DNA from 4 places in the Streptomyces tirandamycinicus genome. Region 1 is predicted to be linked to each of the others. Evidence: riboswitches for the same ligand, from Rfam matches in the RefSeq annotation. Region 1 holds a riboswitch; each other region holds the start of a gene.
What was found. Region 1 has a riboswitch for cobalamin ahead of metE (5-methyltetrahydropteroyltriglutamate--homocysteine S-methyltransferase). Riboswitches for the same ligand answer to the same signal wherever they lie in the genome.
Positions count from the first base shown of each region.

Region 2: another riboswitch for cobalamin. It lies ahead of DDW44_RS20440 (ribonucleoside-diphosphate reductase subunit alpha); the one in region 1 lies ahead of metE (5-methyltetrahydropteroyltriglutamate--homocysteine S-methyltransferase).
Region 3: another riboswitch for cobalamin. It lies ahead of DDW44_RS12735 (hypothetical protein); the one in region 1 lies ahead of metE (5-methyltetrahydropteroyltriglutamate--homocysteine S-methyltransferase).
Region 4: another riboswitch for cobalamin. It lies ahead of DDW44_RS07730 (cobalamin biosynthesis protein); the one in region 1 lies ahead of metE (5-methyltetrahydropteroyltriglutamate--homocysteine S-methyltransferase).

Region 1 is NZ_CP029188.1:5,837,521-5,839,707, forward strand. It holds gene metE (5-methyltetrahydropteroyltriglutamate--homocysteine S-methyltransferase) at 1-777, opposite strand, end outside; cobalamin riboswitch at 966-1,186, opposite strand; gene DDW44_RS25480 (3-hydroxybutyryl-CoA dehydrogenase) at 1,433-2,187, opposite strand, start outside.
Region 2 is NZ_CP029188.1:4,599,314-4,601,500, forward strand. It holds gene DDW44_RS20440 (ribonucleoside-diphosphate reductase subunit alpha) at 1-1,064, opposite strand, end outside; cobalamin riboswitch at 1,190-1,332, opposite strand; gene DDW44_RS20445 (GNAT family N-acetyltransferase) at 1,387-1,887, opposite strand; gene DDW44_RS20450 (YbdD/YjiX family protein) at 1,977-2,183, opposite strand.
Region 3 is NZ_CP029188.1:2,889,291-2,891,477, reverse strand. It holds gene DDW44_RS12740 (cold-shock protein) at 1-155, opposite strand, end outside; cobalamin riboswitch at 544-725, shown strand; gene DDW44_RS12735 (hypothetical protein) at 770-1,159, shown strand; gene DDW44_RS12730 (ABC transporter substrate-binding protein) at 1,422-2,187, shown strand, end outside.
Region 4 is NZ_CP029188.1:1,731,602-1,733,788, forward strand. It holds gene DDW44_RS07720 (inorganic phosphate transporter) at 1-763, shown strand, start outside; gene DDW44_RS07725 (hypothetical protein) at 776-997, shown strand; cobalamin riboswitch at 1,131-1,289, shown strand; partial or broken gene DDW44_RS07730 (cobalamin biosynthesis protein) at 1,321-1,575, shown strand; partial or broken gene DDW44_RS07735 (ABC transporter permease) at 1,569-1,682, shown strand; gene DDW44_RS07740 (hypothetical protein) at 1,687-1,827, shown strand; gene DDW44_RS07745 (RNA polymerase sigma factor) at 1,944-2,187, opposite strand, start outside.

The DNA.
Region 1 (2,187 bases):
GGCGTCGCCGAGCCGGTCGAAGTAGGAGGCGACGAGCAGCTTCGGCCGGTCGCGGAGCCCGCCGAGGTACGCGTAGGCGCGGGCGGCCGCGTCGAGTTCGGCTGGGGTGCGGTCCTGCACCAGGGCCGGTTCGTCGAGCTGCACCCACTCGGCTCCCGCCGCCCTCAGGTCGGCCAGAATCTCCCCGTACACGGGCAGCAGGCGGTCCAGCAGGGTGAGCGGGTCGAAGCCGGCGGCCACGCCCGGGGCGGGCTTGGCCAGGAGCAGGTAGGTGACCGGGCCGACCAGGACGGGCCGGGCGCTGAGGCCGAGCGCGAGCGCCTCACCCAGCTCGCCGACCTGCTTGCCGGAGTCTGCCGCGAACATGGTGTCCGGTCCCAGCTCGGGCACCAGGTAGTGGTAGTTGGTGTCGAACCACTTCGTCATCTCCAGCGGCGCCACGTCCCGGGTGCCCCGCGCCATGGCGAAGTAGCCGTCGAGGGCGTCGGCGTCGACGGCCGCCCGGTGGCGGGCGGGGATCGCGCCGACCATGACCGTGGTGTCGAGGACGTGGTCGTAGTACGAGAAGTCCCCGGTGGGCACCTCGTGCACGCCGGCGTCGGCGAGCAGCCGCCAGTTCGCACGGCGCAGGCCGGCGGCCGTGGTCCGAAGGGCGCCGGCGGTGACGCGGCCCTTCCAGTACCCCTCGATCGCCTTCTTCAGCTCCCGGTTCGGGCCCTGACGGGGGTAGCCGAACACGGTGGCCCGTGCTGCCGCGGCTGCGGACTTGTCGGTCACGGAGATCTCCTTCGCGAGATGATTCCCTGAGGTCCCGGAGAAGGGGACGAGCGCGCGAAGGTGGCGGACCGGGCGGAGCGGCCCCGCGTGGCGGGCGCGGTCGTCCGTCTGGTCTGAACTCCCCCGGACCACGTCCGAGGGCGCCGCCGACCCGCCCTCGAGGTCACCGGGATGTCCGCGCACGGTGGTCCGCGCACGGGCAACGGGCAGGTCTTCGGACTCACGGGCACGCCACTCCACGAAGGAGGGCACCTACTGGCCGTCGCTTCCCGGACCCGGGCGGGTCCAGTGCGTGTGACGGCGGTCGTTCCCGCTCACCGCTGCGGGGCAGTCCCGGATTCCCACCGGGTTCCCTCTTACGACGCAGCCCGCCTGGCGGGCGGGGCGAACCAGCTGCACGGGCCAGCCTACGGCGCGCACCGGCCCCGCGGACAGCACCGTCCGTCCTTCGGATGGTGAGGTCGGTGGTGAGGCGGGACGCGGTCCGCGGTGCTCGGAGCGGCCGAAGGGCGGGGAGCGCGCATCGCGCTCCCCGCCCCCTCCCCTGTTGCTCCCCCCGGCTCCCTCGTCCGGTGGGGTGGGGCCCGGGCCCCTCAGCCCGGGCCGACCGGGCTCCTCGGCCCGGTGGTTCGGTTCCCGCCGCCGTCGCGGCCCCTCAGCCGCGGTCGTACGTGTGGAATCCGCGGCCGGTCTTCCGGCCCAGCAGCCCGGCCTCGACCATCCGCTGCAGCAGCGGCGGCGGGGCGTACAGCGGCTCCTTGAACTCGTCGTACAGGGACTCCGCGATGGAGGCCACGGTGTCCAGGCCGATCAGGTCCGCGAGCTTCAGCGGGCCCATGGGGTGGGCGCAGCCCAGTTCCATGCCGGCGTCGATGCCGGCGGCGGAGGCGAATCCCGACTCCGCCATCCGGATCGCGGACAGGAGGTACGGCACGAGCAGGGCGTTGACCACGAAGCCGGCCCGGTCCTGCGACCGGATCACGGTCTTGCCCAGCAGGCGCGCGGCGAAGTCCTCGACCGCCGCGGCGGTTTCCGCCGACGTGTGCAGCGAGGTGACGACCTCCACCAGCGGCAGCACGGGCACCGGGTTGAAGAAGTGCAGTCCCACCACCCGGTCGGCGCGGCCGGTGGCCATACCGAGGCGCATCACGGGCAGGGAGGAGGTGTTGCTGGCGAGGATCGCCTCCGGGTCTTCGACGATCTTGTCGAGGGCGGCGAAGACCCCGGTCTTGGCGTCGGGGTTCTCCACGACGGCCTCGACGACCAGCTGCCGGTCGGCCAGGTCCTCGAGGTTCCCGGTGAAGACCAGCCTGGACAGGGCGTCCCGCGCCGTGTCCCGCTCCAGCTTCCCGCGCCCGACCGCCCGGTCCAGGGAGGCGACGACCCGCTCCCGTGCGGCGCAGGCGGCCA
Region 2 (2,187 bases), 1.2 Mb from region 1:
GCGGGGGAGAACAGCGACCAGTCGGCGTCGGCGTTCACCCGGCGCATGAACTCGTCGGGGATCCAGTGCGCCAGGTTGAGGTTGTGCGTGCGGCGCGCCTCCTCGCCCGTGTTGTCCCGCAGCTCCAGGAACTCCTCGATGTCCGCGTGCCAGGTCTCCAGGTAGACGCAGGCGGCGCCCTTGCGCCGGCCGCCCTGGTTGACGGCGGCCACCGACGAGTCCAGCGTGCGCAGGAACGGCACGATGCCGTTGGAGTGGCCGTTGGTCCCCCGGATGAGCGAACCGCGGGAGCGGATGCGGGAGTACGACAGGCCGATGCCGCCGGCGTGCTTCGAGAGCCGTGCCACCTGGTGGTAGCGCTCGTAGATGGAGTCCAGTTCGTCCAGCGGGGAGTCCAGCAGGTAGCAGGACGACATCTGGGGGTGCCGGGTGCCGGAGTTGAAGAGCGTGGGGGAGGACGGCAGGTAGTCGAGGCGGCTCATCAGCCCGTACAGGGACGCCACTTCGTCCAGCGCGCGCGGGGAGTCGTCCTCGGCGAGACCGCAGGCGACGCGCAGCATGAAGTACTGCGGGGTTTCGATGACCTTGCGGGTGATCGGGTGCCGGAGCAGATAGCGGCTGTAGAGGGTGCGCAGGCCGAAGTAGCCGAAGCGGTCGTCGGCGTCCGGGTCGACCAGCGCGTCGAGACGCCGGGCGTGCGCCCCGGCGAACGCGGCGGTGCGGTCCGCGATCAGCCCCTCGCGGTGGCCGACGGCGATCGAGCCGGAGAACGCGGACGCGCCCTGGCCGGCCGCCTCGTCCGCGATGGTGAGGGTGAGCAGTCGTGCCGCGAGCCGGGAGTACGCCGGGTCCTCGGAGATCAGCCCGGCGGCCGCCTCCGTGGCCAGTTCGCGCAGTTCGGCCTCGTCGGAGCCCGCGTGACGGCCCCGGAGAGCGGCCGCGGCCACCCGGCCGGGGTCGGCGTCGGGCAGGTCGGCGGTGAGCTCGGTCAGGGTCCGCAGGAGCGCGGTGCCTGGTCCGTCGGCGAGCTGCGCTGAAGCAGGATCGGGCGGCGCGATGGTCACGGGGTGCTCTCCCTCGCTCGGCTGGGGGCCGGCGGGGCGGGGGCACGGACGCACACCCGGGCAGGGCGGACCGCGTCCACCGGCCTTTTCCGCGAGGCCCGGACGTCTGGGCACCCGGGCCGGACGGTCCGGGCGCACCGTCGGCAGGTTCTCGGACTCACACGGGGCGTACGGGTCCTGGTTTCGGACCGGCGCACGCCGGTACACCGTTGCGGGACAGTTCCGGATTCCCACCGGATTCCCCTGCGTCGACAGCGAGCACGAGCATACATGTAGGGGCGGCGAGTTGCGGCACCCCCCACATGTTGTGTCGTGAGCCCGTTCAGAGCTCCAGGGCGTAGGTCAGCAGGGGAGGCATGCCGGGCACGGGTGTCCAGTCCCGCCCGGGTGTCCGCGCGAAGCCGAGCCGTCCGTACAGGCGATGGGCGGCGTGCATCGCGGAATGGGTGGAGAGGACCAGCCGTTGACAGCCGAGGGCCCGGGCGCGCTCGGCGCACGCCCGCACCAGCGCCTCCCCCACTCCCCGGCCGCGGGCCGCCGGGTCGACCGCCAGCATCCGGAACTCGGCTTCCAGCGGGCCGGCGACCTCGGCCCAGGGCCCGCCGTACGGAGTGAACGTCACCCCGCCGGCGATCCGCCCCCCGCGGTCGGCCGCGACCAGCACCTCGGCCTCCGCGGCCCGCCGGGGGACGTCCCGCAGCACGGCGAGATAGGGGTCGTCCTCGCCGAAGTCCAGCAGCCCGCCGTCGAGGTACGCCCGCGTCGTGACCGCCCCGAGGGCCTCGTGGTCGCCGGGCTCCGCGCGCCTGATGGTGATGTCCATGTCGGCAGTGTGCTCCACGGGTACGGCGCAGGCCTCCGCTTTCCCCGGAGGGGGCGCGGAGGCCCGTGGGCGGCGGTCGGACCGGGTGGTCAGCAGCAGCGGAACCCCTTGCGGGGGTCGGCCTCCCGCTCGTCCGTGCGGCGGCGTTCGAACTCGCGGCGGGACATCACCTCCGCGTCGGGGTCGTGCGACCGCGTGTGGGCCACATAGCGGTCGTACACCGACTCGCCCGAGACCTCGCGCACGTACCAGCGGATCCAGCCCACCGCGCGCCGCACGCCGCTCACCATCGCCATACCC
Region 3 (2,187 bases), 2.9 Mb from region 1:
CACTGGAGATCCACCAACTGCCCCGGTGACAGCGTGCGGAAGCCCGCCATCTGGATGTGGGAGTAGTGGCCCCAGCACCCGCCGGGAGTCTCGTCGGAATCAAGGACACCCCACCCTTCCTCGTCGCGCCACTCACGGACCGTCGCGATCACCATGGGCGTACCCTACGGGCCCGTCGGCGGGTTGCCGCCCCGGCGGCAGGACGCCGCAGGACCGGCCTGCTTCTCCGGCGGGCTGCCGGCACCCGAACGGCACTGCCGCGGCGGGAACCGGGCGGCATCGTCCCGGTCCCGGACACCGGCGCGTACTGCTTTCTCGACGCCGTTCCACCGAGACGCCCGCCCGAACCGGCCGATGCGTCCCCTGTCTCGTGACCATGGAGGCTCTGTCTCGCGACCACGGAGGCCCTGCCTCGCGCCCGCGGAGGGTCCTCTTGTCCAGGGGGTTGCGCGGGCCGTCGGTGTCGCGCGCATCGCCCGCGAGCGCTGGTCGTGTGCTGCGGATGTTCGTGGCCGGTCCGACGCGGGCGTATGACGGGACGCGTCCTTCTGCGATGATGTCCGCGACAAAGGCGACGGCGGAACGAGGAAGCCGGTGTGAATCCGGCGCGGTCCCGCCACTGTGATCGGCGAGCGGATCCCGAACAGACCACTGCCCGTGCGCGGGTGGGAAGGCCGGGACGAGCACTGACCCGAGAGCCAGGAGACTCACGCGGTCGCCTCCTCGATACGACTGGGGCGGATCTCCCCGGAGAGGAGGGCTCGTCGTGATGCCCATGGAGGCGTCGCGCGACGGTTCGGTGCCGTGCCGGGTCGTGGTGTGCCGGGACTGCTGCTGCGGCAGCCCCAAGGTGTCCGGCGTCGATCACGGTGAGCAGACCGCGCGTCTCGCCGAGGACGCCCCGGTCCGGATCACCGACTGTCTCGACGTGTGCGACCAGGCGAACGTGATCGTGGTGCAGCCGTCGTCCGAGGGACGCGCCGCCGGCGGCCGGCCGGTCTGGTTCGGCCTCGTCAACGACCCCGCCGCGACCGAGGACATCGCCGCCTGGGTACGGGCGGGCGGGCCGGGCGTCGCCGCGCTCACGGACATCCTCGACCTGTACGCCTTCACCCCGCCGCGGCGTGCCCGGGCCACGCCGCTCCGTGACACGGGCTGACCCGGCGGCCCCTCAAGCCCCCCGGTCCCTCCGGCCACCTCGCATGACCGGCTGACTTCCCGTGCGCCTTCCGCGACCCGGCACGCCGTCCCGACTCCCGCCGACCCTCCGCGACCCGACCCGACCTGCCTTCCCCGACCCGACCTGCCTTCCCGAACCCCACGCGCCTTCCCGAACCCGACCCGCTTTCCCGAATCCGGCCGTCCTCCGGAGCACTATCCGGACCGTTCCGGTTCCAACCCGCGGTGAGAGGACCCACCAGATGATGCGCAAGCGCCCGATATTCCTGCTGCCGGCCGTGGCCGCAGCGGCCCTGCTGCTCTCCGGTTGCGGTGGCACCGCCGCCCGCGACGACGCCGCGCGGGCGGAGCCCGCCGCCGAGGGCTTCCCGGTCACGGTGTCCAACTGCGGTGTGAAGACGACCTATCAGCGGCCGCCGCAGCGCGCGGTGTCGCTCAACCAGCACGCGACCGAGGTCATGCTGGCGCTGGGACTGCAGAAGTCGATGGTCGGCACGGCCTACCTCGACGACAAGATCCTCCCCCGGTACCAGGGCGCCTACGACGGGATCAAGGTGCTGGCGAAGGAGTACCCCTCCTTCGAGACGCTGCTGACCGCCGAACCGGACTTCGCCTACGGCGGTTTCGCCAGCACCTTCGACGAGAAGGAGGGCCGCAGCCGCGAAGCCCTGTCCAAGGCCGGGATCAACTCCTACCTCAACATCGAGGAGTGCCCGAGAGGGCCTGTGACGATGGCCACGATGGACCAGGAGATCCGGAACGTGGCCAGGATCTTCGGTGTGCCGGAACGAGCCGATCAGGAGCTGAAGAAGCTCCACGGCACGCTGGACGAGGTCGAGGGCAAGCTCGCCGGAGTCACCCCGGCCAAGATCTTCGTGTACGACAGCGGCGACAAGACCGCCTTCACCGCCGGAGGGGCGGGCGTCGGCAACGAGATGATCAAACAGGCGGGTGGGGTGAACCTCTTCGCCGACCTGGACAAGTCGTTCGGTGACGTGTCGTTCGAGC
Region 4 (2,187 bases), 4.1 Mb from region 1:
CGCCCACGGCACCAACGACGCGCAGAAGACCATGGGCGTCATCACCCTGGCGCTGGTCACCGGAGGCGTCCTCGCGCCCGGCTCGAACCCCCCGATGTGGGTCATCGTCTCCGCCGGTGTCGCGATCGCGCTCGGCACCTACCTCGGCGGCTGGCGCATCATCCGCACCATGGGCAAGGGGCTGACCGACCTCCAGCCGCAGCAGGGCTTCGCCGCGCAGACCAGTGCCGCGACGGTCATCCTGGCCTCCTCGAACCTCGGCTTCTCGCTCTCCACCACCCAGTCCTGCTCGGGTGCCGTGATGGGTGCCGGCCTCGGCCGCAAGGGCGGTGTGGTCCGCTGGTCCACCGCGACCCGGATGTTCGTCGCCTGGGGCCTGACCCTGCCCGCCGCCGGCCTGGTCGCCGCGGCCGCCGAGTTCCTGACCAAGCAGGGCACCTGGGGCATCGCCGCCGTGGCCGTGCTGCTCGTCGCGGGCTCCGGGGCCATCTGGACGGTCTCGCGCCGCAAGCCGGTCGACCACACCAATGTCACGGACGACGAGATCGAGCCCGCCGGCGTCGTCACCACCGCCATCGCGGCCGTCTCCCCGCCCCCGGCCGGCGTCGCGGCGACCCCGGCGACCGAGCCCGGGACACCGGACGCCGCGTCTACCGCGTCCGCCGCGTCCACGGCAGCCCCGGCGACCGAGCCCGACGCGCTGACGGCCCCCGTCCCGGCCCAGGCCTCCGAGTCCGCTCCGGCGCCCGCCGCCACGGTGTAAGGAAAGAACGACATGAAGATCGACTGGGTAGCTCTGGGCTCCGTCTTCGGCGTGAGCCTCGTCGTGACCGTCGCCCTGGTGGGCCTGTTCACCCTGGGCATCGCGGGTCTCTCCAGGCAGGAGGCCGCGGCCGCGCAGGGAGGCTCGGCCGGCCTCGCCCGCACCGGCGCGTACGCCTGCTTCGCGCTCTGCGCGGCGGCCGTGGCCTTCGGGATCTACTTGATCGTGGTCTGACGCCGCGGCACGACCTCCGGCAGGGGCCGGGCGCACCTCCGGGTGTGCCCGGCCCCTGCCGCATGCCCGCCCCGCACCCCCGCCGCGCCGGCCGTGCGCCCTGTCCCGTCGCAGGTCAAGGGCGAGTTGACGGGCGTTCGGGGCCCGTGGTGGACTTCCGGGGCCACTTACGGCGGCAGAAGAGGAAGCCGGTGCGAATCCGGCGCGGTCCCGCCACTGTCACGGGTGCGCTCCCCCAGGAGCACCAGGGAGCACCCCGGAGCCAGGAACTCTTCGCCGCCGGTCACGTCGAGCCGGGGCGCGGACCCTGAGTGAGGACGAACATGCCTGCCGAACCCGGGGGGCCGGCTCTGCCGCGCCCGGACATCACGTTCGCGTACGGCGCCGCCGCCGGACTGGCCGGTGACCTGCTCCTCGGCGATCCACGCCGCGGGCACCCGGTCGCGGTCTTCGGGCGGGCGGCCGCCGCGGTCGAACGGAGACTCTGGCACGACCACCGCGGCTGGGGCACCCTGCACACCGCGGTGTGCGCCGGGGGCGCGGTCGCCGCGGGCGCGCTGGCCGCGGCCTCAACGCGCCGATGATGTCGATGTACCCGGCGGTCGCCATCATCGTCACCGCCCTGGGCTTCACCCTGCTCGGCGAGGCCATGCGCGAAGCCCTCGACCCGAAGCTGCGAGGTTGATGTCATGCCACTGCTCGATGTGGACGAACTCACCGTCACCTTCGGCGGTCGCGGCCGCAAGGCCGCCAAGGCGGTCGAGACGGCCAAGGCGGTCGAAGGCGTCGAGGCCGTCCCGGCGCGGGGCGCCGGCGCCGCTCGCGGGTGACGCCCGCCGGGCCCGGCCGGTCCGTTCGGCCGGGGTCCGGCGGTCCGTTCATCCCGGGCCGGCGGGGGCGCGCGGCCGGGGTCCGGCGGTTCCGTGCGTCCGGGACCCGGCGGGACTCAGTCCAGATAGCCGCGCAACTGGTCGGCGTAGGCGTGGTCGCGCAGCTTGCCGAGCGTCTTGGACTCGATCTGGCGGATGCGTTCCCGGGTGACGCCGAAGATCCGGCCGATCTCCTCCAGGGTGCGGGGCCGGCCGTCGGCCAGTCCGTAGCGCAGCTGGACGACCTTGCGCTCCCGCTCGCCGAGCGTGGAGAGGACGGCTTCGAGGTGCTGCCGCAGCAGCAGGAAGGCGGCGGACTCC